2 regions of the Streptacidiphilus albus JL83 genome follow, and region 2 is predicted to be linked to the other one. Evidence: riboswitches for the same ligand, from Rfam matches in the RefSeq annotation. Region 2 holds a riboswitch; the other holds the start of a gene.
What was found. Region 2 has a riboswitch for glycine ahead of gcvP (aminomethyl-transferring glycine dehydrogenase). Riboswitches for the same ligand answer to the same signal wherever they lie in the genome.
Positions count from the first base shown of each region.

Region 1 (15,688 bases), 5.0 Mb from region 2:
GAAGGCCGCCGGGGGCACCGCTCCGATGATCAGGTCGCGCAGCAGTCCCCCGCCGAGGGCGGTCGCCTCGGCGAGGACCGCGATGCCGAAGATGTCCAGGTTCTTGCGCACGGCGAGCAGCCCGCCGGAGAGCGCGAAGACGAAGATCCCGATCAGGTCGAGCGTCTGCTGCAGATCGGGCGAGAAGAGGCGCGAGGTGGTCACGCCCCTAGTTGTACCTGCTCAGTCGGTCTGCTCCGGGAAGTGGCAGGCCGCCTGGTGGCCGGTGGCCAGGGTGGCCAGCTGCGGCTCCTCGGTGGCGCAGACGTCCTGGGCCTTCCAGCAGCGGGTGCGGAACCGGCAGCCCGAGGGCGGGTTGATCGGTGACGGGACGTCACCGGTGAGCAGGATCCGCTCGCGCTTGCCGGCCCCCTTGCGGCGCGGGTCCGGCACCGGGACGGCCGACATCAGCGCCTTGGTGTACGGGTGCCGGGGCGCGGCGTAGAGCGACTCCCGGTCGGCCAGTTCGACGATCTTGCCGAGGTACATCACCGCGACCCGGTCGGAGACGTGCCGGACCACCGAGAGGTCGTGGGCGATGATCACGTAGGTGAGTCCCAGCTCCGACTGGAGGTCGTCGAGCAGGTTCACCACCTGGGCCTGGATCGACACGTCCAGCGCCGAGACCGGCTCGTCGGCGACGATCATCTTCGGCCGCAGCGCGAGCGCGCGGGCGATGCCGATGCGCTGGCGCTGGCCGCCGGAGAACTCGTGCGGGTAGCGGTTGTAGTGCTCCGGGCTGAGGCCGCACAGCTCCAGCATGTCCTGGACCGCGCGCTTCACGCCGTGCTCGGTCTTGACGTTCTGCAGCCGGAACGGCGCGCCGACGATGGTGCCCACGGTGTGCCGGGGGTTCAGCGAGGAGTACGGGTCCTGGAAGATCATCTGGATGTCCCGGCGCAGCGGCCGGATCTTCCCGGTGCTCAGGTGGGTGATGTCCACCCCCTCGAACTCCACGCTGCCGCCGGTCGGTTCGAGCAGCCGGGTGACCAGCCTGCCCATTGTCGACTTGCCGCAGCCGGACTCGCCGACCACGCCCAGGGTCTCCCCGGCGTTCACCGTGAAGCTGATCCCGTCGACCGCCTTCACGGCCCCGTTGACCCGCTGGAGCAGGCCCTTGCGGATGGGGAAGTGCTTCTCCAGCCCGGAGACCCGCAGCAGCGGCTCGCCCTCGCGGGCCGGTGCCGCCTTCGTCATCGTCGGGGCGGCGCTGTCGTCAGCCATGGGGGTTCTCGTCTCTCTCGCTCTACAGCCGGGGGGAGATCTCCTGGGCGAAGATCTCCTTCCGGGTCGCCTGGGGCAGGTGGCAGGCCACCCGGTGCTGCGGCGCGGTCTCGACCAGCAGCGGGATCTCGGTCTCCGAGGCGCCGTGGGTACGGTCGGCGAAGGGGCAGCGGGGGTGGAAGGCGCAGCCCTGCGGCAGGTTGATCAGGCTGGGCGGGCTGCCCTTGACCGGGACCAGCCGGTCCTGGCGCTCCCGGTCGATGCGCGGCATCGAGCCCAGCAGGCCCCAGGTGTAGGGGTGTTCGGGCTCCGTGAACAGGTTCTCGGCGGAGGTGTTCTCCACGCACTTGCCGCCGTACATCACCAGGATGTCGTCGGCGAGCTCGGCGACCACGCCGAGGTCGTGGGTGATGATGATGACGGCCGAGCCGAACTCCTGCTGGAGGTCCCGGATCAGGTCCAGGATCTGGGCCTGGACGGTGACGTCCAGCGCGGTCGTCGGCTCGTCGGCGATCAGCAGCGAGGGGTCGTTGACCAGCGCCATCGCGATCATCGCGCGCTGGCGCATGCCGCCGGAGAACTGGTGCGGGTAGTCGTCCACCCGGCGGTCCGGCTGCGGGATGCCGACCCGGTCGAGCATCTTCACGGCCTTGGCCCGGGCGTCCCGGCGGCTGGCCTCCGGGTGGTGCACCCGGTAGGCCTCGATGATCTGCTTGCCGACCGTGTAGTACGGGTGCATCGCGGTCAGCGGGTCCTGGAAGATCATGGCCATCTTCTGGCCGCGCAGCTGCCGGACCCGGTCGGCGTCGGCCGAGACCAGTTCCTCGCCGTCCATCCAGACCTCGCCGGTGACCCGGGCCCGGGCCGTGCGGTGCAGGCCCATGATGCCGAGCGAGGTGACCGACTTGCCGGAGCCCGACTCGCCGACGATGCCGAGGGTCTTGCCCCGGTCCAGGTCGAAGGTGAGCCCGTCGACCGCGCGGACCAGGCCGTCGTCGGTGTTGAAGTGGATCCGCAGGTCGCGGACGCTCAGAAAGGCGCTGCCGGGGGCCTCCTGGACCGGCTTCAGCAGGATGTCGGTCTCCGGCTCCGGCTGCTCCGCGGCCTGCTTCTCCAGGGGATTCTTCTTGCTCACAGGAACCTCACCCGGGGGTCGACAGCGGCGTACAGGATGTCGACGGCGAGGTTGGCGACGACGATGAAGAAGGCGGCGACCAGGGTGACCGCCATGATCTCCGGCAGGTCCTGGTTCTGGATCGCCAGGACGGCGAACTGGCCGATGCCCTGGAGCGAGAAGACGTTCTCGACCAGGATCGCCCCGCCGAGCAGCAGACCGAGGTCCATGCCGAAGATGGTCACGATGGGCGTCAGCGCGGCCCGCAGGCCGTGCTTGACCACGACCGTGCGCTCCGGCAGGCCCTTGGCACGGGCGGTCCTGATGTAGTCCTCACCCATGGTCTCCAGCATCCCGGCACGGGTGAGCCGGGCATAGAGCGCGGAGTAGAGGAAGGCGAGGCTGATCCAGGGCAGGACCAGGTTCTTCGCCCACATCAGCGGGTTCTGGGTGATGGGTATGTAGACGTCGTTGGCGAAGATCGGCCACTTGTAGCTGAACAGCGCCAGCGAGATCAGCCCGGTGAAGAAGATCGGCAGCGAGATGCCGGCCAGGGCGATGCCCATCGACAGCCGGTCCAGCAGCGAGCCCTTCTTCAGCGCGGAGAGCACGCCGATGCCGACGCCGGAGACGACCCAGAGCACGGCCGCGCCGATCGCCAGCGAGGCGGTGACCGGCAGCCGGGAGGTGATCAGCGGCCAGACGTCCAGGTGGCTCTTGAAGGAGTAGCCGAAGCAGGGGACGCCGCAGTGCGAGGCGTCGGGGCCGTACTGGAAGTCGCGCCCGGCGAAGATGCCGTGGATGTACTCCCAGTACTGCTGGTACAGCGGCTTGTCGAAGCCGAGGTTCTGCTCCACCGCCTTGATGGCGGCGGCGCTGGGGTCGCGCCCGACGTACTGGGCGGCGAGCTCGGTGGGCGTCTGCCCGGCGAGGCGTGGCACCAGGAAGAAGATGGCGAAGGTGACCGCGCTCACGATGAGCAGCAGTAGCACCGCGGCGAAGAGTCGCCGGAGGATGTACATGAGCACGGTAGTCCGGCCCCGGCGCCCGCCGACGGATCTCTCCGCCGGCGGGCGCCGCCGCCTTCACCTGCCTTCCGAATTTCTGGCAGTGCCTGCGTGGCTGCTACTGGTTGAGACCGATGTTGGCGTAGTCGTACATGCCGTACGACTCGTTGACGAAGACGTTGGTCGCGTTGCTGGGCCGGTACAGCAGGTCCTTGCGGTAGAGCAGCGGGACGATGCCCGCGTCCGCCATCGCGTCCTTGTCGATCGTGCCCCAGTCGACGGTGCGGGTCGCGACGTCGGGGGTGGCGATGGCCGAGTTGAGCAGGTTGTTGATGACCGGGTCGTTCAGCTCGGACAGGTTGGTGTTGCCGGAGGGCTTGATGGTGTTGCCGGCGAGGATCTGGTCCAGGAAGCCGTATCCGGACGGCCAGTCGGCGGCCCAGGCCATCATCATCAGACCGAGGTCGTGCGAGTGGACGTAGGCCGGGGAGCCGGCGTAGTCCTGGAAGTACTCGCCCGAGGTGTACTGCTTGATGTTGACGGTGATGCCGACCTTGGCCAGCGAGGCCTGCACGGCCTCGGCCATGGCGACCTCGCCCGGACGGTCGCTGCGGGCCGCGATGTTGGTGGTGAAGCCGTTCGGCTGGCCGCAGAGCGCGAGCTGGGCCTTGGCCGAGGCCAGGCCGTCGGCGGTGTCGGCGCCCTGGTTGCCGGTGCTCGGGTACAGGTTGAACGGGGTGTAGCCGGTCACCGTGGGCGGCAGGATGGTGGTGGCGATGTCACCGTGGACATTGCCGCCGGCCGCGGTCTGCACCGAGAGCTTGTCGATGCCGTACTCCACGGCCTCGCGGCAGTGGACGTTGTTGAACGGCGCGACGTTCTCCGAGATCGCCGTGTAGGCGAGCATCCCGGAGGGGGTGTCGTCCAGGTTGGCCTTCTCGGTCGGGCTGAGCAGCACGGTCGCCTGGGTGCTGGGCGCGATGCCGGTGCCGCCGAGGTCCATGGTCGCGTTGCCGTGGATCAGGTCCTGGTCGATGGTGGTCTGCGCGACGTTGAACTTGACGTCGATCTCGTTGGCGTACTGGTGCCGGATCGGGTCGCTGGCCTGGGTCCAGTTCGGGTTCTTGACCAGCACCGCGCCCTGGCCGTCGGTGTAGCTCTTGAACATGTACGGACCGGACGAAATGATGTTCTTGACGTAGTTCGCGCCGGTGTCGTCGGCCTGCGGCACGGGGGCCGTCTGCGGCATCGACACCAGGTAGTCGAAGTCCGCGAAGGGCTGGCTCAGGTTGAAGACGATGGTGGTGGCGTTGGGCGTCTGGATGGAGTTGAGGCCGCCCTTCGGGTCCTTGTAGGGGCCCTGGTACGCCGTGGTGTTCTGGACCAGCAGGTTGTTGAAGTACGTCGGCCCGTTGCTGAGCACGGCGGGGGCGAAGTTGCTGCGCTCCACCGCGTACTTGACGTCGGCCGAGGTGATCGGCAGGCCGTTGGAGAACTTGAGCCCGGCCCGGATGGTGTAGGTCCAGGTCTTGTCGTTGTTGCTGGCCACGCCGAGGCCGGTGGCCAGGTCGGGCTGCAGGGTGAGGCTCTTGCTCCCGGGGGTGGGCGCGAAGGTGGTCAGCGCCCGCGCGTACAGCCGGCTGAAGTCCCACATGTAGTCGTAGTAGGTGTTGCCCGGGTCCATCGAGTCGGGGGTGCTGGAGAGCTCGTAGGTCTCCGTGCCGCCGGTCGCCGTGGAGGGGTTGATCCGGCTGGTGTTGCCGGCGTTGTAGACGGCCGCGCCGGCCTTGGCCGAACCCGAACCGCCGGAGCCGGAGCCGGAGCTGCCCGAACTGCAGGCGGTCAGCGCCATCGCCGCTGAGGCGGCGGTGGCCAGGACCGCGAGGGTCCTCTTGCGCTTGCTGCTGTTCATCGTTGGTGGTTTCCCCTTCGCACGATGGGTTGGTGGGACCGGTCAGTTGGCACGCGGGTCGAGGGCGTCCCGGATCCCGTCGCCGAGCAGGTTGAAGGCGAGGACGGTGACGAAGATCGCCAGACCGGGCACGAGCATGAACTCGGGGTCGGCGCTGTAGAACGGGACCGCCTCGCTGAGCATCCCGCCCCAGGAGGCCTGCGGCGGCTCGATGCCCACGCCGAGGAAGCTCAGCGCCGACTCGAAGAGGATGTTGGTCGGGATCAGCAGCGTCGAGTAGACGATGATCGGGGCGACCAGGTTCGGCAGCAGCTCCTTGAACAGGATGTACGGGCCGCGGGCGCCGAGGCTGCGGGCGGCCTCGACGAACTCGCGCTGCTTCAGCGAGAGCGTCTGGCCGCGCACGATCCGGCCCATGTAGGGCCAGTTGAAGAAGCCGATGACGAAGATCAGGACGCTGATCTCCAGCGGCAGCCCGGTCAGCCCGAAGGCCCCGTTCTGCAGCGAGGCGGAGAGCGCGATGGCGAACAGCAGCAGCGGGAAGGCCAGGAAGATGTCCATCAGCCGGCTGACCACCGAGTCGACCCAGCCGCCGTAGTAACCGGCGGCGACGCCGAGGACGATGCCGATGACGTTGGAGAGGATGGTCGCGCCGAAGGCCACCGCCAGCGAGACCCAGGAGCCCTCGATCACCCGGGACAGCAGGTCGCGCCCGAACTGCGGTTCCACGCCCAGCGGGTGGGCCAAGCTCATGCCGCCGAAGGAGCCGGTGGGCTTGAGCAGCACCGGGTCGATCAGGTTCTGGTGGAAGGCGTTGGGGTGCAGTCCGAAGAGGGACTCGATCGGCTTGGCCAGCACCGCGAGCAGCACCAGCAGGGCGACCACGATGCCACCGGCCATGGCGACCTTGTCGCGGCGCAGCCGGGTCCAGGCGATCCGGCCGAGCGAGCGGCCCTCGATCCCCTTGCCCGCAGTTGTGGGCGCGCCGTCGTCCGGCCCTGCCTCGTCGGCTGATCCAGTGACCTCTAGTGGCGCAGACATGGCGTGTTGACTCCCTAGCAGTCTCACTGATGGTGCCAAGTGCAGTGGTACGAACGATCCGTGGCGCGATGAACCCGCGATGCTGCGTCTGATTGTCCGGCGTTCGGAAGGTAATTGTCATACTCGGAACAGGCCCAGAACTTCCGCTGCCGCGCCTCGGCACCCCGGCCTGCGCGGAGGTGTTCCGCCCAGCCCGCGAGTGCCGCGGGACCGGCCCGTCGGATGTGACGGCGACCCCTCGACACGGCGTTACTCCGCGCCCGGGGCGCGTCGTTGAGGCGTCACTCTTCAACAGCGGGAAGCAGATCCGCCACCCCTGAAGGGCAATGGATGCCCAACTGTGATCTGCTTCGATGCATGGCCGAGATATGCGAATACATCAATTCACACGACTGTTACCTGGACCCGGGAGTGCCGTCCAGGCTGCGGAAACGCTTCACGGCAGGCCAGCGCGTTCTTGACACCACTGCTACGAGTGTCACAGTGAGCGCAATTGACTGAGCGTCACCTCTCGCCGACCGTTCGGGTACGGTCCGGATGGGCCCACGGCACAGCATTATTCGGCCCGCGACCCGGGCGGCGCGGGACGGCAGGCACCGGACGTCCTACTACGAAACGGACGCAAGGGGCAGGAGCGTCAGTACTGGACAGCACGGTCGTAGAACGGCGCCGCGCGCACCTGGAGCCACAGCGCCACCGGATCATACGGATCGGACATCGCCACCGTCGAGACCGCCACCCCGGCCGGGGCGGAGCCCAGCGAGTGCTCCATCATCAGCCGCACCGACTCCACCGCGGCCGGTCCGGAGTCGAAGAGGTCGAGTCCGATCACCAGGTACGGCTCGCCCCAGGCCGGACGGACCCAGGCCCGGCGCAGCGAGCGCACCACCGGCGTCGCCTGCGCCGACTGCGCCAGCGCCGCGTAGAAGCCGTCGGCCCGCACCTCCGGCTCGCCGATCTGCAGCGGACCGGCCGGCAGCCGGTCCAGGCCGCCCGCGACCCGGCGCAGGTCCGCCCAGGGCACGCCGACCCCGCCGCCGGGCTGGTGCGGGTTCAGCCACAGGCCCCAGCGCTCCCGGTAGAGCGCGGCGGCGACCTCACGCCCGCTGCCCACCTGGTGCGCCCGGGACCAGCCGCTCGCCGCGAGCTGCTCGGCCGAGGTCACGCACGGCGCGTAGCCGAAGCCGCCGACCTCCATGTTCCCGTACTGGGCGTCCGGCCGACCGGCCTCGCCGAACCAGAGCAGCATCCACACCTGGCCCTCGCCGAGAGCGCCCAGCAGTGCCTCGTACGTGTCGAAGCGCCCCGGAGCCACCTCCAGCAGCGCCCGCTCGATGGCGCCCCCGCCGCCTGCCTGGACCACTCTGCCGCCCTCTCCCCGCGCGCCCGTCTCGGCCTGCTCCCTTTCGAACAGCTCAGCCTATCCCGCTAGGCACGGGCGAAGAACGGCTGGACCGAGGTCAGCATCCAGTCCGCGAGCGGGTCGTCGACCACGTTCAGCAGCACGATCCCGACCTCCCAGGGCAGCGGCACCGCGCCCAGCGCCCGGCCCAGGGCCAGGTTGGCGGCCTGCTGGTCCTGGACCTCGGCGCGGGCCAGCTCCACCCCGACGAACAGCTTCTCCCGGTCCTGCTCGACCTGGACCAGCGCCCGGCGGGCCGTCAGCACCACGGGCGTGACCGAGAGTTCACCGATCGCCGCGACCAGGAACTCCACCGGGTCCTCGTGCGCCTCGGGCACCCGCAGCCCCAGCCGGGCGGCGAAGGCGGCCCTCGGCTCGGCCGCCGCGCGGGCGTCGGTGGCGCCGCGCAGCTGGGGCACCCCGCCCGCCGGAATCGGGATCCCGACCGCGCCCTCCGGGTTGACCACGATCCCGACGCCCAGCGGCATCCCCTCGGCCAGCTCGCACACCGGCGCCACCGCGAACGGCAGGTCGCCGGCGATCAGCCGGAACTGCTCCTCGGAGCTGAACACCGGCACGAAGGGCTGGCCGGCCAGCTCGGTCGTCGGCAGGTCCAGCGTCGAACCGTCGCGGGTGGGTCCGCCGGGCAGCGGCAGCCAGACGTGGCTGCGGCGCAGCACCTCGACCACCCGCGGTGTCGCGCCCGGGTCGCCGACGGCGCTGGTGAGCACCTGCTCCAGCTCGTTGGCGGGCCAGCCGCCGGTCGCGCTCTGCGCCGGAATCACCGGGTGCTGCATCGTCCCTACCACCGTTCTCCGACGTGACCTCCTCGCAGGATAACGACCGCGACCCGGCCGCAGGGGACGGACGCGATGTATGTCACTACGGCCGTCACCGCGGCTGTCACTGCGGCGCGGGACACCTTCGCCGGGCGGGCGGGCGACGCGCCCCTGCGACCGGCCCGCGCTCCATGCCATGATGAGCGTGCCCAACAACTTCACACCGGCCGTTCGAACCCGCGCGGGAGAGCCAGGCCAGCCCCACCTCCCCCGGCGGGAGCGGGGTTGCAGTCGGCGCCGAAGGAGCAAGCCCTCCCCGGAAACTCTCAGGCACAGCTACCGCACGGGCGAGGCACATCTGGAAAGTGGTCGACCGCGGGCGTACGCCCGGGGCAGGCCCACCAACGGTGCAAGCCGCGCGTCCCCGTTCTCCGGCGGGCGCCCGGTGAAGCTCTCAGGTTGCAGCGACAGAGGGGGAGAGCCCCGCTGCGGCATGCCCTGCATGCGCCTGTCCGAGAGCACCGAGGAGTCCTTTCCATGTCGTCCCCCGATTCGACCGCCGCTGCGCCCTTGCGCCTCACCGCGCTGGACGCCGTGCACCGCGCCCTGGGCGCCACCATGACCGACTTCGCCGGCTGGGACATGCCGCTGCGCTACGGCAGCGAGCGCGAGGAGCACCTCGCCGTCCGCAACCGGGCCGGCCTGTTCGACCTCTCCCACATGGGCGAGATCACCCTCACCGGCCCCCAGGCGGGCGAGCTGCTCGACCACGCGCTGGTCGGCTTCGTCTCCGCGCTGGGCGTGAACCGCGCCCGCTACACCATGATCTGTGCCCCGGACGGCGGCATCCTGGACGACCTGATCGTCTACCGCACCGGCGAGACCGAGTTCCTGGTCGTCGCCAACGCCTCCAACGCCCAGGTGGTCCTGGACGCGCTGACCGAGCGCGCGGCCGGCTTCGACGCCGTGGTCCGCGACGACCGCGACGCCTACGCGCTGATCGCGATCCAGGGCCCGGAGGCGACCGGCATCCTCGCCCCGCTCACCGAGGCCGACCTGCCGGCGCTGAAGTACTACACCGCCCTGCCGACCACCGTGGCCGGCCGCCCGGCACTTCTCGCCCGCACCGGCTACACCGGCGAGGACGGCTTCGAGCTGTTCGTCGCGCCCGGTGACGCGGTGGCGCTCTGGGAGGCCCTGACGGCGGCGGGCGCCGGGTCCGGACTGGTCCCCTGCGGGCTGTCCTGCCGCGACACCCTGCGGCTGGAGGCCGGCATGCCGCTCTACGGCCACGAGCTGACCACCTCGCTCACCCCCTTCGACGCCGGCCTGGGCCGGGTCGTCCGCTTCGACAAGACCACCAACGGCGGGGACTTCGTCGGCCGGGTGGCGCTGGAGAAGGCCGCCGCCGAGGCCGCCGCCCAGCCGCCGCGGGTCCTGGTCGGCCTGGTCTCGCCCGGACGCCGGGTGCCGCGTGCCGGGATGGACGTGGTGTCGGCGACCGACGGCACCGTCATCGGCTCGATCACCTCCGGCGCGCCCTCGCCGACGCTGGGCAAGCCGATCGCGATGGCCTATGTGGACGCCGCGCACGCCGAGCCGGGCAGCACCGTCGCCGTGGACGTCCGCGGCAGCCACGAGCCGGTCGGGGTCGTCGCCCTGCCGTTCTACAAGCGCGCCCGCTGACCCACCGCAGCGCCGCTCCCCCGCCGCCGTCCACCACCTGGACGGTGGGCGACCCGTTTCGCCGTTCCCGTACCTCATCCTGGAGAATCGACACCATGAGCAACCCCCAGCACCTCACGTACAGCAAGGAACACGAGTGGCTGACGACCGCCGAGGACGGCGTGTCGACCGTGGGCATCACCGCCTTCGCCGCCAACGCGCTCGGTGACGTGGTCTACGTGCAGCTTCCCGAGGTCGGCGACACCGTGACCGCGGGCGAGACCTGCGGTGAGCTGGAGTCGACCAAGTCGGTCAGCGACCTGTACTCCCCCGCGACCGGCGAGGTCGTCGAGGCGAACCAGGCCGTGGTGGACGACCCGTCGCTGGTCAACTCCGCTTCCTTCACCGAGGGCTGGCTGTTCAAGATCCGCCTCGACGGCACGCCCGAGGGCCTGCTGACCGCCGACGAGTACTCCGCCCACACCGGCGCCTGAGCACTCCAGACCTCTCCGAGGAAGAACACCATGACGGTTCTGAACCAGTCTCTGCACGAGCTCGACCCCGAGGTCGCCGCCGCCGTGGACGCCGAGCTGCACCGCCAGCAGTCCACCCTGGAGATGATCGCCTCCGAGAACTTCGCCCCGGTCGCGGTGCTGGAGGCACAGGGCTCGGTGCTGACCAACAAGTACGCCGAGGGCTACCCCGGCCGCCGCTACTACGGCGGCTGCGAGCACGTCGACGTGGTCGAGCAGCTGGCGATCGACCGGGTCAAGGCGCTGTTCGGCGCCGAGCACGCCAACGTCCAGCCGCACTCGGGCGCGTCGGCCAACGCCGCCGCGATGTTCGCGCTGATCAAGCCGGGCGACACGATCCTGGGCCTGGACCTGGCCCACGGCGGTCACCTGACCCACGGCATGAAGATCAACTTCTCCGGCAAGCTGTACAACGTGGCCGCGTACCACGTCGACCCGGAGACCAACCTGGTCGACATGGACGAGGTCGAGCGCCTCGCCAAGGAGCACCAGCCGCAGCTGATCATCGCCGGCTGGTCCGCCTACCCGCGCCAGCTCGACTTCGCCGCCTTCCGCCGGATCGCCGACTCGGTCGGCGCGCTGCTGATGGTGGACATGGCGCACTTCGCCGGCCTGGTCGCGGCGGGGCTGCACCCCTCCCCCGTGCCCTACGCCGACGTGGTCACCACCACCACCCACAAGACCCTCGGCGGCCCCCGCGGCGGCGTGATCCTCTCCAAGGCCGAGTACGCCAAGAAGATCAACTCCGCGGTCTTCCCCGGCCAGCAGGGCGGTCCGCTGGAGCACGTGATCGCCGCCAAGGCGGTGGCCTTCAAGGTCGCCGCGACGGAGGAGTTCAAGGACCGCCAGCAGCGCACCCTTGAGGGCGCGAAGATCCTCGCCGACCGGCTCACCCAGCCGGACGCCACGGCGGCCGGCGTCTCCGTGCTGTCCGGCGGCACCGACGTCCACCTGGTCCTGGTCGACCTGCGCAACTCGGAGCTCGACGGCCAGCAGGCCGAGGACCGGCTGCACTCGGTGGGCATCACCGTCAACCGCAACGCCATCCCGTTCGACCCCCGTCCGCCGATGGTCACCTCCGGCCTGCGGATCGGCGCCCCGGCGCTGGCCACCCGCGGCTTCGGCGCCGAGGACTTCACCGAGGTCGCGGACATCATCGCGGAGGCGCTCAAGCCCTCCTTCGACGAGACCGTGAAGTCGGCCCTCGCCGCCCGGGTCACCGCCCTGGCCGAGAAGCACCCGCTCTACCCGGGCCTGTAGGCCCCGGCTCCGGCCGGTCCGTAGCGAACTGTTCCGACGCTGTTCGGGAGCCGTTCCGGACCGGATCCGGATCCATTCGGCGGGGCACCGCGCACACTGGACAGTGGGCCGGTGCCCCGCCGCACGTACCCGACCCGCGCAACTCGTTCCCGCGCGCACCCGCGCAACCGCGCCACCGGGCCCCGACCTCGGGCCCTTCCCGGCACCGCACCCCCACCACCAAGACAAGGGCGTCTCCCGTGGCCATCAGCGTCTTCGACCTCTTCTCCATCGGCATCGGGCCGTCCAGCTCCCACACGGTCGGACCGATGCGGGCGGCGCGGATGTTCGCGCGCCGGCTGAAGTCCGAGGGCCTGCTCGCCCAGACCGTCTCGCTCCGGGCCGAGCTCTTCGGCTCGCTGGGCGCGACCGGCCACGGCCACGGCACCCCGAAGGCCGTCCTGCTGGGGCTGGAGGGCAACTCCCCGCGCACCGTGGACATCGCCAAGGCCGACCTGGACGTCGAACGGATCAAGGCCGACCGGCGGCTCTCGCTCCTCGGCGACCACGGGATCGCCTTCGACCCCGACACCCAGCTGATACTCCACCGCCGCCGCTCGCTGCCGTACCACGCCAACGGGATGACCCTCGCGGCCTTCGACGCCGAGGGCGCGCCGCTGCTGGAGAAGACCTACTACTCGGTCGGCGGCGGCTTCGTCGTCGACGAGGACGCCATCGGCGCGGACCGGGTCAAGCCCGACGACACCGTGCTCCGCTACCCGTTCCGGACCGGCGCCGAGCTGCTGCGGCTGGCCTCCGAGACCGGCCTGTCCGTCTCCTCGTTGATGCTGGAGAACGAGAAGGCCTGGCGCACCGAGGACGAGATCCGCTCCGGCCTGCTGGCGATCTGGGACGTGATGCAGGAGTGCGTCCGCGCCGGGATGAACCACGAGGGCATCCTGCCCGGCGGCCTCAAGGTCCGCCGCCGCGCCGCCCCCGCCTCCCGGGCCCTGCGCACCGAGGGCATCAGCCCGGCCAACGCGATGGAGTGGGTCACCCTCTACGCGATGGCCGTGAACGAGGAGAACGCGGCCGGCGGCCGGGTGGTCACCGCCCCGACCAACGGCGCGGCCGGCATCATCCCGGCGGTCCTGCACTACTACCTGAACTTCATCCAGGGCGCGGACGACGACGGCATCGTCCGCTTCCTGCTGACCGCCGGCGCGATCGGGATGCTCTTCAAGGAGAACGCCTCGATCTCCGGCGCCGAGGTCGGCTGCCAGGGCGAGGTCGGCTCGGCCTGCTCCATGGCGGCCGGCGGCCTGGCCGAGGTCCTCGGCGGCACCCCGGAGCAGGTCGAGAACGCCGCCGAGATCGGCATCGAGCACAACCTCGGCCTCACCTGCGACCCGGTCGGCGGCCTGGTCCAGATCCCCTGCATCGAGCGCAACGGCATGGCCTCGGTCAAGGCGGTCACCGCCGCCCGGATGGCGCTGCGCGGCGACGGCCGCCACCACGTCTCGCTGGACAAGGCGATCAAGACGATGAAGGAGACCGGCGCCGACATGAAGGTCAAGTACAAGGAGACCTCCCGGGGCGGCCTCGCGGTCAACGTCATCGAGTGCTGAGGTGGCAGGGCGCGTCCCCGGGGCGTCCGGCGGCTCGGCAGGGATGGCAGCCGGGCGACGCGGGGGCAGGTCAGGACAGCTGCAGCAGGGTGCGGACCTCGGCCGCGAGCATGGCCGAGAGGTCGCGGGGGTCGCGGTCGGGGTCGGCCTCGCCGTGGATGCCGAGGTGCACCCGGTCGCGGTAGCGGCTGGCCGCGATGGCGAGGGTGTGGCCCTGGGCCAGCGGCGGCAGCGGGTTCATGGCCGTGAGCGGGGCTCCGGCGAGGGTGAACCGCAGGCCCGGCAGCGGGACGTCGGTGACCAGGGCGTCGAAGAGCAGCGGGGCCGAGGGCCGCAGCAGCGGCCCGGTGAAGCGCTGGACCCCGGGCGGCAGCAGGTCCGGCAGGGTGGCGACGGCGCCGGGGCCGCGCAGCGGACCGCGCGCCTTGTGCGCGGACATCGCCTCCCGCACCCGGTAGAGCCGGATCAGCGGGTCCGGTTCGGCCAGCGGCAGGGTGACCAGGAATCCGGAGAGCTGGTTGCCCTGCTCGGCGTCCTCGGTCCGGGCCCGTTGGCTGACCGGCACCAGGACGCGGGTGCTGCGCAGCGCGGGGTCGCGGCCCAGGTCCAGGAACCAGCGCCGCAGCCCGCCGGCGACCACGGCCAGGACGATGTCGTGCAGGGTGCCCCCGTGCGCCCGGCGGATCAGCTGGAGGTCGCGGGTGGCGAGCGACGGCAGCGCCAGGACCCGCTCCCCGGCGACCGCGCCCGTGGTCCCGGTCGCGCCGGTGTGCAGCGGTGTACCGACCGGCCGCCAGCCCTCCGCGACCCGGCTGCCGACCACGGCCGTGGCGACCTCGGCCGCGACCCGGGCCGAGCGCAGGGTACGCCGGGTGAACCCGTCCAGCCCCGCCGCCAACCCGGCGGCCAGGCCCGGGTGTCGGGACGGCGGTGGTTCGGGGGCGGGTTGCCGGTCCGCCTCCAGCCGGTCCAGCAGCCTGACCCCGAGCTCGACCGCGCGCAGGCCGTCCACGGCCGCGTGGTGCACCTTCAGCAGCAGGGTGAAGCCCTGGGCGAGTCCGCCGCCGGTGAGGAGGTGGATCTCCCAGGGCGGCAGCTCGCGCCGCAGCGGCGCCGCCATCAGCGCGGCAGTGACCCGTTCCAGCGCGCCCGGACCCTCCAGCGGGTGGACCCCGATGTGCTGCCGGGCGGCGAAGCGGGGGTCGTCGACCCAGCGCGGCGGGTCCAGCGGGTTCCACGGCACGTGCACCCGCTGGCGGAGGCGGGCCGAGCGGCCCGCGCGTTCGGCGAGCAGGGACACCAGCGACTCGGCGTCCGGCGCTCCGCCGGGCCCGAAGTGCAGCAGCGCACCGAGGTGCAGCGGCGCCGCTTCGGACTCGAGGCTCCAGAAGGCCATGTCCAAAGGGCGAAGTTCGGCTGTGGTCGTGGTCACTGGAACGGGCCGCCTTTCCTCGTCCGGAGCGCCGCCGTCAGTAGCCGCCCCCGCTTCGAACGAGCGTGCCCTGGAGGACTTGCGTACTGCCTAAGCGCGGGTCCGAGCGCGGTGGCGCCGCGCCCCGCCGCCCGCGCCGGTCACCAGCTCTCGCCGGCGTCGGCCGCGGACTCCTCGTCGCCGAGCACGGAGGCGACCGCGTCGAACAGGCTGAGGTCGAGCATGGTGTGCGCCGCCGTGTCATCGGTCGAGCCGAAGCCGACGTTGTAGACGGCCGAGCTGACGGTGAAGTCGTCGTCCAGCGCATAGCTCTGGAAGGCCCAGTCGTTCGGGCCGACCGGGGCGTCCTCGACGGTGCGCGCGGTGATCCGCCCGTCGTGCTCGTAGTCGAAGCCGAAATCGGTGAAGCGGAACTGCATGCCGAGGCCGAGCGCCTTGCTGTAGGACTCCTTGAGCGTCCACAACCGCACCAGTGCCGGGTCGCGCAGCTCCGGCGCCAGCGCCTCGATCCGGGCCAGTTCGTCGGGGGTGCACCAGTGCCGTGCCAGGCCGGCCTCGTGGAACTCGCGGCGCGCGTCCTCCACGTCGACGCCGATGAAGCCACTGGTGGTCAGTCCGACCAGGAGCAGCCCCTCGGTGTGGCTGAGGCTGATGTCCAGCGCGTCGTTGCCGC
Region 1 covers NZ_JQML01000001.1:6,088,222-6,103,909, reverse strand. Annotated here, with positions in the region: gene BS75_RS26690 (trimeric intracellular cation channel family protein) at 1-204, opposite strand, end outside; gene BS75_RS26685 (ABC transporter ATP-binding protein) at 223-1,263, opposite strand; gene BS75_RS26680 (ABC transporter ATP-binding protein) at 1,286-2,338, opposite strand; gene BS75_RS26675 (ABC transporter permease) at 2,395-3,405, opposite strand; gene BS75_RS26670 (ABC transporter substrate-binding protein) at 3,503-5,296, opposite strand; gene BS75_RS26665 (ABC transporter permease) at 5,339-6,337, opposite strand; gene BS75_RS26660 (enhanced serine sensitivity protein SseB C-terminal domain-containing protein) at 6,975-7,700, opposite strand; gene BS75_RS26655 (enhanced serine sensitivity protein SseB C-terminal domain-containing protein) at 7,766-8,536, opposite strand; glycine riboswitch at 8,751-8,870, shown strand; gene gcvT (glycine cleavage system aminomethyltransferase GcvT) at 9,056-10,204, shown strand; gene gcvH (glycine cleavage system protein GcvH) at 10,300-10,677, shown strand; gene glyA (serine hydroxymethyltransferase) at 10,708-11,976, shown strand; gene BS75_RS26635 (L-serine ammonia-lyase) at 12,216-13,583, shown strand; gene BS75_RS26630 (wax ester/triacylglycerol synthase domain-containing protein) at 13,654-15,015, opposite strand; gene BS75_RS26625 (4'-phosphopantetheinyl transferase family protein) at 15,156-15,688, opposite strand, start outside.
Region 1: it holds a riboswitch for glycine, as region 2 does, so the genes downstream of both, gcvT (glycine cleavage system aminomethyltransferase GcvT) here and gcvP (aminomethyl-transferring glycine dehydrogenase) in region 2, are expected to answer to the same signal.

Region 2 (15,688 bases):
TCGGCGTGACCGGGCTCGCCGACTTCACCCAGGAGGACCTCTTCGCCCAGGCCCAGGCCGAGGCCGAGGCCGCTGAGGCCGCCGAGGCCGCCGAGGCGGGACGGCGGTGGGGAGGAAGGGCCGGGCCGCGGGCGAGGACCCGGCCCAGGACGGCACCGGGGGACCGAGGCCGCCTACGGCGGGCCGGGGGAGCCGAGGGCCTTCCCCCCGGGGCCGCACCGGCCCGGCGCTGGCATCCCGGACAGGACGTGGAGCACGAGGAGTACGGCCACGGCTGGGTGCAGGGCAGCGGGTGGGCCGGGTGACGGTGCGCTTCGAGGTGCCCGGACCGGTGCGCGGCCGGGTCCACACCTTCGCGGTGGAGGACCCGGCGCTCAGCGGCGCCGATCCGCTGCCGCTGACCGGAAGGGCTCCGGACGCGACGCCGCCGCCGCTGCCCTGACCGGGGAGCGGCGGCGTGCGGTCCGGGCGCCTCAGGCGCCGATCGCGTGGCCGGTGTCTCCGGAGCGCGGGAACGGCTCGGGCCGGCCGGCCGGGGCGCTGCCGGGAGCGGCGCCCGGAGCACTGCCCGGGGCCTGCTGCGGGGCGCCGCCGACACCGGGGCCTCCCACGCCGGGGCCGCCCATGCCGGGCCCGCCATTGCCGGGCACCGCGGTCGGCCCGGCCAGCCGGGTGCTGTCCTGCACCTGGATGTGCTCGCGGTGCAGCTCGTCCCGGACGATCTGCTCCTCGGTGAAGCGCTCGGTCACCAGGCGGATCCGCTCGACCGGCACCACCGCCTTGCGGACGACGACGCGCTCCTCGTGCAGGGTGACCTCCTCGGTGCTCTCGGAGATCTCCTGGTCCGTCAGCTGCTCCCGCTCGTCGGCGCCGACCGGCACCCGCTCGACCCGGATCCGCTCACGGATCACCGGGACCCGGCGTTCGACCTGCTCGGTGGTGACGTACTTCCGCAGCCGGGCGTGGCCCAGCACGCTCCACTCGGTCGTGATGTCCAGCCGCTCCTCGCGGCAGACGAACTCGATCGGCTCCGGGACCGAGGTCCCGGCCGCGGTGGTGCCGGTGGCCTGGCCGGGCAGCGGGTCGGTCAGCGGGTCCGGGACCGGCCGGGTGATCGTCACCGGCGGCGTCGGCGGGGTCTGCACCCGGGGCTGCGCCTGCGCGGTCGGCAGCGGCTGGGCCTGGAGCGGCTGGGCCTGCGGCGGCTGCAGCTGCTGCGCGGGCTGGGGGCTGGTCATGAAGGCGGCCGTCCTGCTGCTCGGAGTGGCGGGGGGAGCGTCGACCACCGGCATCGGCTGGGTGGACTCCGCGGTCGGCGCGGGCGCGGGCTTCGACCCGGCGGAGGCGGCCGCGGTGGCAGCGGCGGCAGCGGTCACGGCGGCGGCCGGTACGGCGGCCCCGGCGCCGGCCGCGGGCGCTGCGGCGGCGGTGCCGGTGCCCGTGTTGGCGCCGGTTCCCGTGCCGGTTCCCGTGCCGGAGCCGTTGCCGGAGCCGGAGCCGGAGCCGGAGCCGGAGCCGTTGCCGCGGGCGTCCCCGGCCGGCAGCTCCAGACCGTAGTAGCGGTAGAGCTGGAGTTCCTGGGCGGGCGACAGGTGCTGGCCCGCGCCGAAGTCGGGGGAGTCCTTGACCTGTGACTTCTCGTAGGGCACCCGCAGCTCGTCGCTGACGAACTCACTGGTGGTCAGCGGCACGAAGGCGTCGCGGCCGAAGAGGCCGGTCCGGACGGCGGCCCACTCCGGCTCGCCGGTGGCGTCGTCGAGGTACACCTCGTCGATGGTTCCGATCTTGTCGCCGTTGCGGTCCACTGCCTTGTGGCCGATCAGGTCCCTGGGGTCGATCTCGGTCTGCACGGGTCGTCCACTCCTCACGGCGGGAAGACATCCCCGCTCGCACAGGCACGCAGGGAAAATACGGTCAAGTCATACAAAAGTCCACAAAGATCACTTTGTCGAGTGCTGACCGGCCGACCGGGTGTGTCGCTGGGCCGAACGGGGCACCGGGGAGGCGCGTGCTTCAGCCTTCCGCGCTGGTAGCCTGGCCAGTGACCGTAGAGCGCGCGCGGGAGAGTCCGCGCCAGGCGCGGCGCCGAAGGAGCAAATCCTCCCCGGAATCTCTCAGGCCCCCGTACCGCGTGCGCAAGGTCGCTCTGGAAAGCAGGGCCGTCCCGGACCATCGGGACGCGTCCTCACCGACGGTGAAAGCCGGTGCCCGCGGGCGCCGGTGAAGCTCTCAGGTTCAGATGACAGAGGGGGAGGTCGTCCCGGCACACCACACGTGCCACCCGGGTCCGACCAGGAGGCAAGCCCGCCATGACGTCACCCCTGACCTCACCCCTGACTTCACCCCTCGCCGGACTCGAGCAGTCCAGTCCCTTCGAGAACCGGCACATCGGCCCCGACGCCGACGCCCAGGCCAAGATGCTGGCGAGCGTGGGCTACTCCACGCTCGACGAGCTCACCGCCGCCGCCGTGCCGGCCGCGATCCGCAGCCTGGAGGCGCTGGACCTGCCCTCCGCCCGCTCCGAGGCCGAGGTGCTGGCCGAGCTGCGCACCCTCGCCGACCGCAACCAGGTGCTGCGCCCGATGATCGGCCTGGGCTACTACGGCACCTTCACCCCGCCGGTGATCCTCCGCAACGTGCTGGAGAACCCCTCCTGGTACACCGCGTACACCCCCTACCAGCCGGAGATCTCCCAGGGCCGGCTGGAGGCGCTGATCAACTTCCAGACGGTGGTCTCCGACCTCACCGGGCTGCCCACCTCCGGCGCCTCGCTGCTGGACGAGGGCACCGCCGCCGCCGAGGCGGTCTCGCTGGCCCGCCGGATGGGCAAGGTCAAGGGCGGCGTCTTCGTCATCGACGCCGACACCCTGCCGCAGACCGCGGCCGTGATCCACACCCGCGCCGTGCCGCAGGGCATCGAGACCGTGGTCGCCGACCTCTCCGAGGGCATCCCGGCCGAGCTGGTCGAGCGCGGCGTCTTCGGCGTGCTGCTGCAGTACCCCGGCGCCTCCGGCGTCGTCCGCGACCTCAAGCCGCTGATCGACCAGGCGCACGGCCTGGGCGCGGTCGTCGCCGTCGCCGCCGACCTGCTCGCGCTCACCCTGCTCACCTCGCCCGGCGAGCTGGGCGCGGACATCGCGGTCGGCACCACCCAGCGCTTCGGCGTCCCGATGGGCTTCGGCGGACCGCACGCCGGCTACATGGCGGTCCGCACCGAGTACGCCCGCAGCCTGCCCGGCCGACTGGTCGGCGTCTCCGTCGACGCCGACGGCAACCGCGCCTACCGGCTCGCCCTGCAGACCCGCGAGCAGCACATCCGCCGCGAGAAGGCCACCAGCAACATCTGCACCGCGCAGGTGCTGCTCGCGGTGATGGCGTCGATGTACGCCGTCTACCACGGCCCGGACGGCCTGACCGCGATCGCCGCCCGCACCCACCGCTACGCCGCGACGCTGGCCGAGGGCCTGCGGGCGGGCGGCACCGAGATCGTCCACGACTCCTTCTTCGACACCGTGACCGCCCGGGTCCCGGGCCGGGCCGCCGAGGTCGTCGAGGCCGCCCGCCAGGGCGGGGTCAACCTGCGGCTGGTCGACGCCGACCTGGTCTCCGCCGCCTGCGACGAGACCACCACCCGCGCCGACCTGGCCGCCGTCTGGGCCGCCTTCGGCGTCCCGGCCGTCGCCGACGTCGACCGCCTGGCCGAGGCGGCCGGGCTCCGGCTGCCGGAGGCGCTGCTCCGCAGCGACGAGTTCCTCACCCACCCGGTGTTCCACACCCACCGCTCCGAGACCGGGATGCTGCGCTACCTGCGCAGCCTCTCCGACAAGGACTACGCGCTGGACCGGGGCATGATCCCGCTGGGCTCCTGCACCATGAAGCTGAACGCGACCACGGAGATGGAGTCCATCACCTGGCCCGAGTTCGCCCAGGTCCACCCCTTCGCCCCGGTGGAGCAGGCCGAGGGCTACCTCACGCTGATCCACGAGCTGGAGCAGCGGCTGGCCGAGGTCACCGGCTACGACAAGGTCAGCCTCCAGCCCAACGCCGGCTCCCAGGGCGAGCTGGCCGGCCTGCTCGCGGTCCGCGCCTACCACCAGGCCAACGGCGACACCGAGCGGACCGTCTGCCTGATCCCCTCCTCCGCGCACGGCACCAACGCCGCCAGCGCGGTCATGGCCGGGATGCGGGTGGTGGTCGTGAAGACCCTCGCCGACGGCGACGTGGACGTCGAGGACCTGCACGCCAAGATCGAGCAGTACCGCGACCAGCTGTCGGTGCTGATGGTCACCTACCCCTCCACCCACGGCGTGTTCGAGGAGAACATCGGCGACATCTGCGCCGCCGTGCACGAGGCCGGCGGCCAGGTCTACGTCGACGGCGCCAACCTGAACGCCATGGTCGGGCTGGCCAAGCCGGGCCACTTCGGCGGCGACGTCTCGCACCTCAACCTGCACAAGACCTTCTGCATCCCGCACGGCGGCGGCGGCCCCGGCGTCGGCCCGGTCGCGGTGCGCGCGCACCTCGCGCCCTACCTGCCGAACCACCCGCTGCAGCCGACGGCCGGCCCGGAGACCGGGGTCGGTCCGATCTCTGCCGCGCCCTGGGGCTCGGCGGCGATCCTGCCGATCTCCTGGTCCTACGTCCGGCTGATGGGCGGCGAGGGCCTGAAGCACGCCACCCAGGTCGCGGTGCTCAGCGCCAACTACATCGCCAAGCGGCTCGCGCCGTACTTCCCGGTGCTCTACACCGGGCCGGCCGGGCTGGTCGCGCACGAGTGCATCATCGACGTCCGGCCGCTGGCCAAGACGGCCGGCGTGAGCGTCGACGACGTCGCCAAGCGCCTGATCGACTACGGCTTCCACGCGCCGACGATGTCGTTCCCGGTCGCCGGGACGCTGATGATCGAGCCGACCGAGAGCGAGGACCTCGGCGAGATCGACCGCTTCTGCGAGGCGATGATCGCGATCCGCGGCGAGATCGACCGGGTCGGCGCGGGCGAGTGGCCGGCCGACGACAACCCGCTGCACCACGCCCCGCACACGGCCGCGCTGCTCGCGGGCGAGTGGGAGCACCCGTACTCCCGCCAGGAGGCGGTCTTCCCGGCCGGGGTCAACCCGGCGGCGAAGTACTGGCCGCCGGTGCGCCGGATCGACGGCGCCTTCGGCGACCGCAACCTGGTCTGCTCCTGCCCGCCGCTGGAGTCCTACGGGGAGTGATCGCGGCAGCGCGACGCGGGGCCGCCACCGGTGCACCGGTGGCGGCCCCGCGTCGTCGCTTGCGGGCGTCGGGGTCAGGCGACTTCGGCGAGGGCCCGGTGCGGGGCGATCACGCGGCCGTCGGGAAGGATCTCGCCGGTGTCCTCGAACTGCAGGACCCCGTTGCAGAGCAGGCTCCAGCCCTGCTCGGGGTGGCTGGCGACGACGACGGCGGCCTCACGGTCCGGGGAGTCGGCCGACGGGCAGACGGGACGGTGCTGGCACATAGCTCGTACCCTCGTTTCTCTGATCCTCGACGCGTTCCGTTCGAGGAGGTGTGAACCGCCGGTCGATCGGGTAGAGGCTCTTGCCCCCCGCGCTGGTTCCCAGTGTCGACGTCCTGGGACCTTCCCGCAGCCATTTGGTGACATGCGTCACGCACCTGGCTGAGGGATCACCCGTTTGGTACCCGGAAACCCCTGGTAACGCACCGAAGTGACCATGCGGGGCATGGTCACTTCGGGTGGCTTCCCAGGGCTCGTCCTTGCCGGTGCCGCCTTGCTGCCTTCCTTGCCGTCCGCGCTCTGCCGCCTGTGCTGCCGCCTGGTTCCCCGGGCCGGGTCAGATCGCGAGCGGCAGCAGTGCCGATCGGCCGAGCGCCAGCAGCGTCAGCAGCTCCTCGGCGTCGTGCGGGACGTGCGCGGTCACCCCCAGCGGCGCCGGCGCCAGCGGGATCAGCAGGTCGCGGCTGCGGGCCTGGTCGAGCACCGGGTGCAGCCAGAGCGCGGTCATGTAGCGGCCGGGCACCGACAGCAGCCGGGGCAGGTAGGGCGTCGAGGTCGCGGCGGTGTGCTGCCGCGCCTGCTGCAGCGCCCGCAGGGTCGCCAGCGGGTAGGGCCCCTCGGCGAAGTACGCGAAGGCGTGCCCGTCCGGGGTCTCCCGGGTCTCGGCGGCGGCGACGACCTCCTCGCCGTCCCGGATCAGGAAGCGCCAGCCGGTGCACCTGGCCTCGGAGAGCGGCGCGGCGCCGTCGGCGTGCGCGGCCGGGTCGAGCAGGTGGACCGGCAGCGGGTGCGCCGGGGCCAGCGGCCCGCGGCGGGTGGCCGAGCTGCGCAGGGCGCGCAGGGCGGCCGGGGAGTCGAGCGCGTCGAGGACCGCGCGCAGGGCGGCGGCAGGGGGCTGGGGGAGCGACAAAGACATGTGTTCGCCTCTCGTGGCAGAGACAGGCGGTGCAGGGACGTACGCAGGCGCCGCGGACGTCGGGGGCGGACGCCATCGGCCCGGGTGTTCCGGAAGTTCACGTGCGGAGGGACGGGGCCGTTGCGGACGGCCGAGCCGTGCCCTGCGGCGTGGGGGCCGGAGGTGGACGGCGCTTCTCGTACCTGCTGACCGAGTCTATCCGAACAAATGCGATGCGTGACTCTTCTACTACTGTCGGTATCCCTCCGCAAGGGATGTTCCGGGCAGTTCGTAGGCGCAGCGACGAGTTGGCACATGCCGGAACCCCGGGTATGGATCTCCGGCCCTGGGCATGATGCACAGGCGGGACCGATCGAGACGGGCAGGGCCGATCGAGGAGGTAGGGCGTCGATGGGGGAGAAGGTCGTCGCGAGCCAGGCCGATCTGGCGGACCGGCAGCTGTACCGGCGGAAGCTGCGACAGTGCCTGGAGGCGCTGGAGCAGATGTTGACGGAGCGGAGGTTCGACCGGCCCAGGGCCCGACTGGGGTTGGAGATCGAGCTCAACCTGGCGGACGAGTCCGGTCGGCCGGTCATGATCAACGAGCAGGTGCTGGACTCCATCGCGAGCGATGACTTCCAGAGCGAGCTGGGACGATTCAACATCGAGGTCAACATCGCCCCGCACCGGCTGGGCGGCCGGGTCTTCGAGGAACTGCGCGAGGAGATCGACACCGGCCTCCGCTACGCCGACCGCAAGGCCGCCGAGGTCGGCGCCCGGATCGTCCCGGTGGGCATCCTGCCGACCCTGGCCGGCGACCACGCGGTGCTGGACAACATCTCCAGCGGCGACCGCTACCAACTGCTCAACGAGCGCATCCTGGCTGCGCGCGGCGAGGACATCATGCTCGACATCGAGGGCGTCGAGCGCCTCCAGGTGGACACCGTCTCGATCGTCGCCGAGGCAGCCTGCACCTCGCTGCAACTGCACCTCCAGGTCACGCCCGACCGCTTCGCGAGCGTGTGGAACGCCGCGCAGGCGCTGGCCGGCCCGCAGGTGGCGGTGGGTGCCAACTCCCCGTTCCTGTTCGGTCGGGAGCTGTGGCGCGAGACACGGCCGGTTTTATTCGAACAGGCTTGCGATACGCGCTCGGCGGAGCTGAAGGCGCAGGGCGTCCGGCCCATCACCTGGTTCGGCGAGCGCTGGATCGACTCGGTCCTGGAGCTGTTCGCCGAGAACGGCCGCTACTTCCCCTCGCTGCTGCCGATCTGCGACGACGAGGACCCGCTGAAGGTGCTGGCGAGCGGCGGGATCCCGCTGCTGCGGGAGATGCGGCTGCACAACGGGACCATCTACCGCTGGAACCGCCCGGTCTACGACGTCGCCGAAGGGGTGCCGCACCTGCGGGTCGAGAACCGGGCGCTGCCGGCCGGGCCGACCGTGGTCGACACCCTGGCCAACGCCGCCTTCTACTACGGCCTGGTCCGGGCCCTCGCCGACCAGGCCCGTCCGGTGTGGTCCCGGCTGCCGTTCGAGCTCGCGGCCGAGAACTTCCGCCTCGCCGCCCGGTACGGGCTGGACGCGGAGCAGTGGTGGCCGCGCGCCGGACGCTTCGGCTCGCGCGGGCCCGGCGTCCGCGGCGGCGGCGGGGTGACCCGGGTCCCGGTCCGCGAGCTGGTGCTGGAGGAACTGCTGCCGCTCGCCCGGCACGGGCTGGACGCCTGGGGGGTGGACCCCTTCGACCGGGACCGCTACCTGGGGATCATCGAGCAGCGCTGCGTCCGCAACATGAACGGAGCGGCGTGGCAGAGCGCCGAGTTCCACCACGGCCGCGACCGGCTCGGTCTCGACCGGACACCGGCGCTGGCCGCGATGACCCGGCGCTACATGGAGCTGGTCCGCACCGGGGAGCCGGTGCACAGCTGGCCGGTCGGCTGAGCGGGCAGGTCGGGCGGTCGGCCGGCCGGGCGGGCAGGCGGGCAGGTCGGTCGGGCGGGCGGGCCGGTCGGTCGGGCGGGCGGGCAGGCGGGCAGGTCGGGCGGGCGTCGGACACAGGGCGCTGTGCGATGATCGGGCGACCCTAGCGCCCGTGTGGGAGACGCCGCAGTGACCACCATCGAAACCGCCCCGGCCCCGCCGGTCCTCACCCGACGGCTGCTCGGCCGCGAGACGCTGATCGTGCTCGGACTGTCCCTCGGGGCCAGCGCGCTGTACGCCTACATCAGCTTCATCGGCTCGCTGACCGCGCCGAAGGCGCTGAACACGCAGACCGCCAACCTCAACGGCTCGCTCGCGCCCGGCCGCCCCTGGCTCGACCTCAGTCTGCAGCTGTTCAACATCGGCACCGCACTGGTCCCGGTGCTCCTGGTCGGCTACCTGCTGGTGCGCGAGGGCTCCTCGATAAGGGCGCTGGGCTTCGACCTGACCCGGCCCGGCTGGGACCTCTCCCGGGCGCTGCTGGTCGCCGCCGCGATCGGCGGCTCCGGCCTCGCGCTCTACCTGGGCGCGCAGGCCTCCGGCGTCAACCTCACGGTCGTGCCCAGCTCGCTGCCGGACGTCTGGTGGCGGATCCCGGTGCTGATCCTCTCCGCCACCCAGAACGCGGTGGTGGAGGAGGTGATCGTGGTCGGCTACCTGCTGCGCCGGTTGGAGCAGCTGGGCTGGTCCTGGCCGGCCTCGGTGGCCGCCAGCGCGCTGCTGCGCGGTTCGTACCACCTCTACCAGGGCGTCGGCGGGTTCTTCGGCAACGTGGTGATGGGCCTGGTCTTCTGCCTGCTGTACCGGCGGTGGCGCCGGGTCGCCCCGCTCGCCACCGCGCACGCACTGATCGACACGGTCGCCTTCGTCGGCTACGTGCTGCTCGCCGGACACGTCAGCTGGCTGCCGACGTGAGCTCCCCGTCCAGGACGGTGACGGCGCGTCCGGTGAGCAGCACCCGGTCGCCGTCGAGCCGGGCGAGCACGCTGCCGCCGCGCGCGGAGAGCTGGCGTCCGGTCAGCTCGGTCCGGCCCAGCCGCGCCGCCCAGAGCGGGGCCAGCGCGGTGTGCGCGCTGCCGGTCACCGGGTCCTCGCCGACGTCCACGCCCGCGCCGAACCAGCGCGAGACGAAGTCGTAGTCGGCGGCGGCACCGTCCGGCGCGGCGGTCACGATCACCCCGCGCAGCCCCGTCAGCGCGCGCAGCCGGGTCTGGTCGGGCCGCAGCGTCCGGACGGTCCGCTCGTCCGCGAGCTCCACCAGCAGGTCGCCCAGCGCGCCGGTGTCGTGGGCCGCGCCGATCGGCGCGCCGAGGATCTCCGCCAGCCCCTCGGGCACCGGGACCTCCTGCGGCGGGTTGGCCGGGAAGTCCAGGGTGATCGACCCGTCCGCCGCCACCTCGGCCCGGAGCGTTCCGCTCCGGCTCTCGAAGCGGACCGAACTGCCGTGCAGCGCACCGGTGGTGTGCAGGAGGTGGACGGTCGCCAGGGTGGCGTGACCGCAGAGGTCCACCTCCAGGGCGGGCGTGAGCCAGCGCAGCGCCCAGGCGTCCGGGTCCTCGTTCGGCGGCTCTTCGCCCAGCGGCTCTTCGTTCAGCAGCTCTTCGTTCAGCGGCTTGGCGAAGGCGGTCTCGGACAGGTTCATCTCGGTGGCGACCTGCTGCAGCCAGCGGTCGCTCGGCCAGGGGCCGGCCGGTAGCAGCAGCACGGCTGCCGGGTTGCCGGCGAAGGCGGTGTCGGTGAAGGCGTCGATGATTCGGATCCGCATCCGCGCAGCCTACGACGCGGCGTCAGCCGCCGGCTGCTCAAGTCCGGTCGGCGGTTATGAACTTGCGCGGTTCTGCATCCTGCTGGTTAATAGTCGTCGCGCGCGCGGTCCGCGCACGGAAGGCGTCACTTTGGTTGCGCAAACCGTGCGTCGCGCGCGCCGTACCGGTCAGCGAGCGACAACAACTCGGGGGAAGACAGTTATGCAGCCGACCCATCAGTCCCGTTCGCCCCAGAGCGATCCGCCCGAACACGCCCCGCCGCGCCGGACCGCCGCAGCCGCACCCGTGGCGGCGTCGGCGTCCACGTCCGTTCCGCCGATGCCCGGCTACGCCCCGGGCAACGCCCCCGACAGCGGGATGCGGATCGCGGTGAGCAAGCGCATTCTCTGGGTCGGGACCGCGGCGTACCCGCTGGCCACGATCGTCCGGGTCGGTACCACCGTGATCGTGCCGAGGCACGGTGCGGCGGTCCGGCGATTCCTCAAGCTCGCGGCCATCGTCGTCCTCGCGGCCGTGGTCATCTACGTGCTCGGTTCCATCACCAGCAGTGGCGGTGGCGACGGGGAGCAGCAGTCGTCCGGCGCGGGGTGGGTCTTCGTCGTGGCGCCGATCGTCCTGATCGTCTACTTCCTGGTCGACACGCTGCCGGTGCTGACCCAGAAGCCGCTCTTCGCCGTGGCGATCGACACGGCGGGACCGCCGACCGCGCTGGTGGCCTGGAAGCGGCCGGAGGCGGCGAACGAGCTTGCGAGCGCGGTCACGGACGCGATCGAGAACCCGCAGATCGAGTTCAGCAAGGTCGTCCACAACATGGTGGTGGACCTGCGGCAGTACCGGTTCGGCGACAACGTCAACATCTACGGCGGGCAAGGGAACACGGGGGTCTCGAAGTGAGCGGGAACGGTGAGGGCCCCGGTCCGGGCGTCCACTACGGCGACCAGGTCACCATTCACGGCGGCAGCAACAACATCGGCATCCAGCACAACAGCGGCCGGGCCGGCGACGAGGGCCTGCCGCCCGCGGTCTCCGCGCTGTTCGCCCAGCTCGCCGCTCTGGTCACCCAGTTGTCCGCCGAGGCCGGGGTCGACGCGGAGGACCGGCAGAGCCTGGCCGGCACCCTTCCGGTGCTGAACCAGCCCGCGACGGTGGAGCGGCACCGCTGGCGCGACACCCTGCGGGTGCTGACCGGCCTGTCCCGGGAGATCGGCGATGCCGCGCTCCCGGTGCTGACCGTGGCGACCCAGCTCATGTCGCTCATCCGCGGCAGCTGACCGGCCGCCGCCGGAGGGCCGGTCCGGCCCGCCTGCGGCGGAGACGGGTGCGTCAGGCAGGTAGGTGTCAGGCAGGTGGGTGTCGGGCAGGCAGGACCTCGCCTTCCGTCAGGTGCGGCTCCGCCGGCCGGCCACCTGCCTCCGCGACCAGTTGGTCGAGTGTCTGCTGCGGCCGCAGTAGCGTGAGGCGGACGCGGCCGTCCGCGGCGGGCTCGAACCCGTAGACCGCGGGCCGCGGCAGGCTGTTGTACGCCCAGGGCGCGGTGAAGTAGTAGCCGCCGGTGTCGTGCAGCAGCAGGAGGTCGCCGGACTCCAGCAGCGGCAGCTCCCGTCCCGAGGCCAGCAGGTCCCCGGCGAAGCAGAGCGGACCGGCCACGTCCTGGACCCGGGTGGGGGTCCGCTTCGCCACCCCGTCCGGGTCGTAGGCGCCCAGGCGCAGCGGCCAGGCGTCGGGCATGAACACCGTCCGGGTCGCCACCTGGGCCCCGGCGTGGGTGAGCGCGACCCGCCGGGCGCCGACCTCCTTGGCGTACTCCACCCGGGCCAGGGTGAAGCCCTGCTTCGCCACCAGTGACCGGCCGAACTCGGTCACCAGCCCGTACCGGCCGTCGAACAGCCCGGGCACGTGCGCCCGCAGCACTTGGGCGTACTCGGCGAAGCTCGGCGCGACCCGGTCGTCGGCGAAGTTCACCGGCAGCCCGCCGCCGAGATCCAGGCTGGTCACCCGGCGCCCGGGGGCCGAGGCGTTGATCTCCTCGGCGAGCTCGTACACCTCCCGCACGCCGCGCGCGATCAACTCCAGCGGGCAGCCCTGCGAGCCCACGTGCAGGTGCAGCCGGTTGAGCCACGGATAGCGCTCGAACGCGGCGACGATCCGCTCCCGGCCACCCTCGTCCCGCAGCGGTACGCCGAACTTCGAGTGCTCGGTCGCGGTGCTCATCGCACCGATCGAGCCGCTGCCGACCTGCGGGTTGACCCGCAGACCGAGCGGCGGGCGGGCGCCCGGCACGGCCCCGGGGCCGGGCTCGCGCAGGATCTCGTCGATCCGGGCGAGTTCCTCGAAGTTGTCCGCGTTCACCGCCACGCCCAGGCGCAACGCCGTCCGCAGTTCGGTGCGGGTCTTGGCAGGGGAGTCGAGCACGATCCGCTCCGGCGCGAAGCCGGCGGCCAGCGCCTGCGCCAACTCGCCCGGACTGGCCGCCTCGCAGCCCATCCCCGCCTCGGCGAACAGCCGCAGCACCGGTACCAGGCTGCACGCCTTCGCCGCGAAGGTGTGCAGCACCGTCGACCGCGACCCGGCGAAGGCGGCGCGCAGCCCGCGCCGGGCCTCGGCGAGGCCGGCCACGTCGATGAAGCCGGCCAGAGGCGCCTCGTCACGGATCAGGCCGCGCCGCGCCGCCTCACGGACGGCCGCCTCCCGGCGAAGGGCCGCTGCTCCGGCCTGTTCCCGCTGATCCATCGCGCTCCTCGGTCTCGCTCCCGGCACGGGTCTCGGCACACCGGTGATGTGCTTCGCTCCCGTAGCTTCCCGCCCAGCAGCCCGGTCGCCCGGGAGCCGCGCGCACCCGGGACGCAGGAAGCCGTCACCACGGGCGCACGAGGCACGCCGTGAGGCAGGAGTGGCACTGCCGGTGCGGAGGACGGTGGGGCAGCCTCCCGCGACGATCGCCCCACCGCCGTCCGCGCCGGGACCGGCTACATGCTGCTGATGCTCTCCGGTTCGATGACCACGATGACCCGCACCTCCTCCGGTCCCCAGTACCAGGGGTATGGAGTGCCCAGGTATCTCTGGGCGAGGGCCTCGATGTGGTCGGCCGCTCCCTCGGTCGTGATGTCGAGCACCCGACCGCGCACCTGGAAGTAGTGCGGGAGGTTGTCCGGGTGGGAGACCGCGACGGCCACCCGTCCGTCACGCTCGATGTTGCGGGTCTTCACGTGCCCCTTCGCGGCGTTGATGATCACGTGCTTGTCGTCGGTGTCGACCCAGGTCTGGGTCACCTGCGGCGAGCCGTCGGGCATCGTGGTGGCGAGGTAGCCGATGCTCCGCTCGCGAAGCAGGACACGCAGTTCTTCAGGCAGTTCCACAGCAGCCTCACAGAGAGTCAAGTACAACACCAGTACGGTCGCGAGGCAGCGTACGGCCACTCCGACGGCGGGGTCCGGCGCATTCCCCACTGCTCTGACAGATAGTCAAGTCCGGTAGTGGAAGGGCAAATTCAGCCGCAATGCATTCCGCCGCGCACCACCACAACTCGGGCAATCGGCTCCGGAGCCTGCCCGGTCGACGGCTCGACGGCCCTGGGGGCGGATGGCGACGGTCCACGGGTCGCTGTCGGCTGACCTGTGACGGCGAACCTTGACTGCGTGCCACGGAAGATTGACGGACGGCGGTTTGTGACGCTGAAGTTTGATAACCCCAGGTCGGAGCGGTATAGGCCGTCCCGAGGATCGCGGCCGAGACCGACTGCGCTTCGCCAGATGGTGCCCGCCCGCTCCCGATGACTCGAAGCGCGGTGTCCTGTGACAGCGAAGTCGGGACGGTTGCCACCGAAGTTGGGACAACGCTGATCTGTGTCATCGAAGTCGGGAAGCGACCAGGTCGGGGCGGGCGGTGACTCCGGCCTGGCCGCGGGGACACGTCCTTCAGCGTGTACATCGTCCAGCAGCCATGGAGGGGGCCCGTCGCCCCAGGGGCGACGGGCCCCCTCCATCTCGGGCAGGTTGGAGGCGTCAGGCGTCAGCGGCCTTTCGGGCGTTCATGGCCTTCGCGAACTCCTCGTAGGTGACTTCCCTGTTGTGGTCCACGTCGCTCTGGTCGAAGAAGTCCGCTACGTCATCGAGGTCCTTGAAACCCCAGAAGGTGATGCTGTTCGAATCACTCGCCTGCCGACCCTTGACCCTCAGCGCCGTGATCAGCTCTCCCCTGGTGAGGACGCCGTTCCTGTTGAGGTCGAGCGAGTCGAACAGCTGGCGCAGGTCCGCGTCGGAAGCCATCACACAGTCCTTTGATCAAGAGGGGTGGGGCAGTGCGCGATGCCCCCGCCGACCTGAAACACCTGTCATTCGAGCGCCCAGTGGCCCTTCGCTGCGACCGCGTCGGCAGGACCGGCTCGCGCACGACGGCGCGGTCCCGTCCCCGCGGCCAGGCCGGAATCACCGCCCGCCCCGACCTGGTCGCTTCCCGACTTCGATGACACAGATCAGCGTTGTCCCAACTTCGGTGGCAACCGTCCCGACTTCGCTGTCGCAGGACACGCGGATGGGGGAGTGTCAGGGGCGCCAGGTGAACGACACCACGTCGGTGTTGCACTGGCTCGTGTCGCCGTTGTAGGCCTTGCGGGTCGCGCTGGTCCAGCCGCCGAACGGTGTGAAGTCGTTGAAGTTCCGGAGCGCGTCGTAGTGCCCGTACAGCAGGGGCAACGTGCTGTGGTCGGTGAAGTCGGCGCCGAAGTTCTGCTCCCAGTAGCTGACCGAGGTGTAGATGCCGACCGTCAGGCCGGCGGCCTTGCACGCCTTCACCAGGTTGGTGAGCACGGTCCTGTTGTCGTTCGTGTTGGGGCCCCAGTAGTTGCCCGGGGCCTCGGTGTGTTGAGCGACGTTCGTTGTGGTGATGGGTGAGCGGGTTCGCGTCAGGGTCGTGGTGATGTGGGAGAGGGCAGCCCGGGGGGGTTGCCCTTCGTCGTGTGCGGCGACAGCGTGCTCATGGTTGAACATGGGCGCGGCCCTCCCGGTGATCTCTTGGCCGAGTAGTCCGGGAGGGCCGCATCGCGCTCGGAGGCGCTGTGGTCACGGTAGAGGTATCGCCGGTTCGGGTCGAGATGCGGTTGTCGGCGGGCCGGATCGCGTGTCCGGGGTGCGGTGCGGGGCTGCGTCCGTGGGGTTGGTCCGGGCGGCGGTCGGTGCGGGATCTGCGGGGGCTGCGGCTGGAGTTGAGGCCGCGTCGGTCGCGCTGCCCGCAGTGCGGGGCTACGCATGTGTTGCTGCCGGTCACGGTGCTGCTTCGGCGTGCTGACGCGGCGGTGGTGATCGGGGCGGCGCTGGTGGCGCGGGCGGCTGGGAGCGGGCATCGGGTGATCGCGGCCGGGCTGGGGCTTCCCGATCAGACGGTGCGGGGCTGGTTGCGCCGGTTCGCCGGCCGGGCCGGGGTGGTGCGTGAGGTGTTCACAGTGCTGTTGGTGCAGGTCGCGCCTTCGGATCCGGTGCTGCCCGATCCGAGGGGCGCGCTGTTCGCGGACGGGGTCGCGGCGGTGCTTGCTGCGGCGGGCGCGGTCACCGCCAGGTGGCCGGAGATGGTCGCCTT
Region 2 covers NZ_JQML01000001.1:1,128,155-1,143,842, reverse strand. Annotated here, with positions in the region: partial or broken gene BS75_RS43195 (DNA polymerase IV) at 1-442, shown strand, start outside; gene BS75_RS45515 (PRC and DUF2382 domain-containing protein) at 474-1,850, opposite strand; glycine riboswitch at 2,050-2,140, shown strand; glycine riboswitch at 2,142-2,253, shown strand; gene gcvP (aminomethyl-transferring glycine dehydrogenase) at 2,310-5,216, shown strand; gene BS75_RS04930 (DUF5999 family protein) at 5,291-5,482, opposite strand; gene BS75_RS04925 (hypothetical protein) at 5,817-6,395, opposite strand; gene BS75_RS04920 (glutamate--cysteine ligase family protein) at 6,786-8,312, shown strand; gene BS75_RS04915 (CPBP family intramembrane glutamic endopeptidase) at 8,481-9,266, shown strand; gene BS75_RS04910 (PhzF family phenazine biosynthesis protein) at 9,247-10,116, opposite strand; gene BS75_RS04905 (DUF6232 family protein) at 10,319-11,011, shown strand; gene BS75_RS04900 (hypothetical protein) at 11,008-11,388, shown strand; gene BS75_RS04895 (type III PLP-dependent enzyme domain-containing protein) at 11,456-12,847, opposite strand; gene BS75_RS04890 (TIGR03618 family F420-dependent PPOX class oxidoreductase) at 13,084-13,473, opposite strand; gene BS75_RS04885 (EF-hand domain-containing protein) at 14,119-14,382, opposite strand; gene BS75_RS04880 (glycoside hydrolase family 25 domain-containing protein) at 14,659-15,102, opposite strand; gene BS75_RS04875 (hypothetical protein) at 15,363-15,688, shown strand, end outside.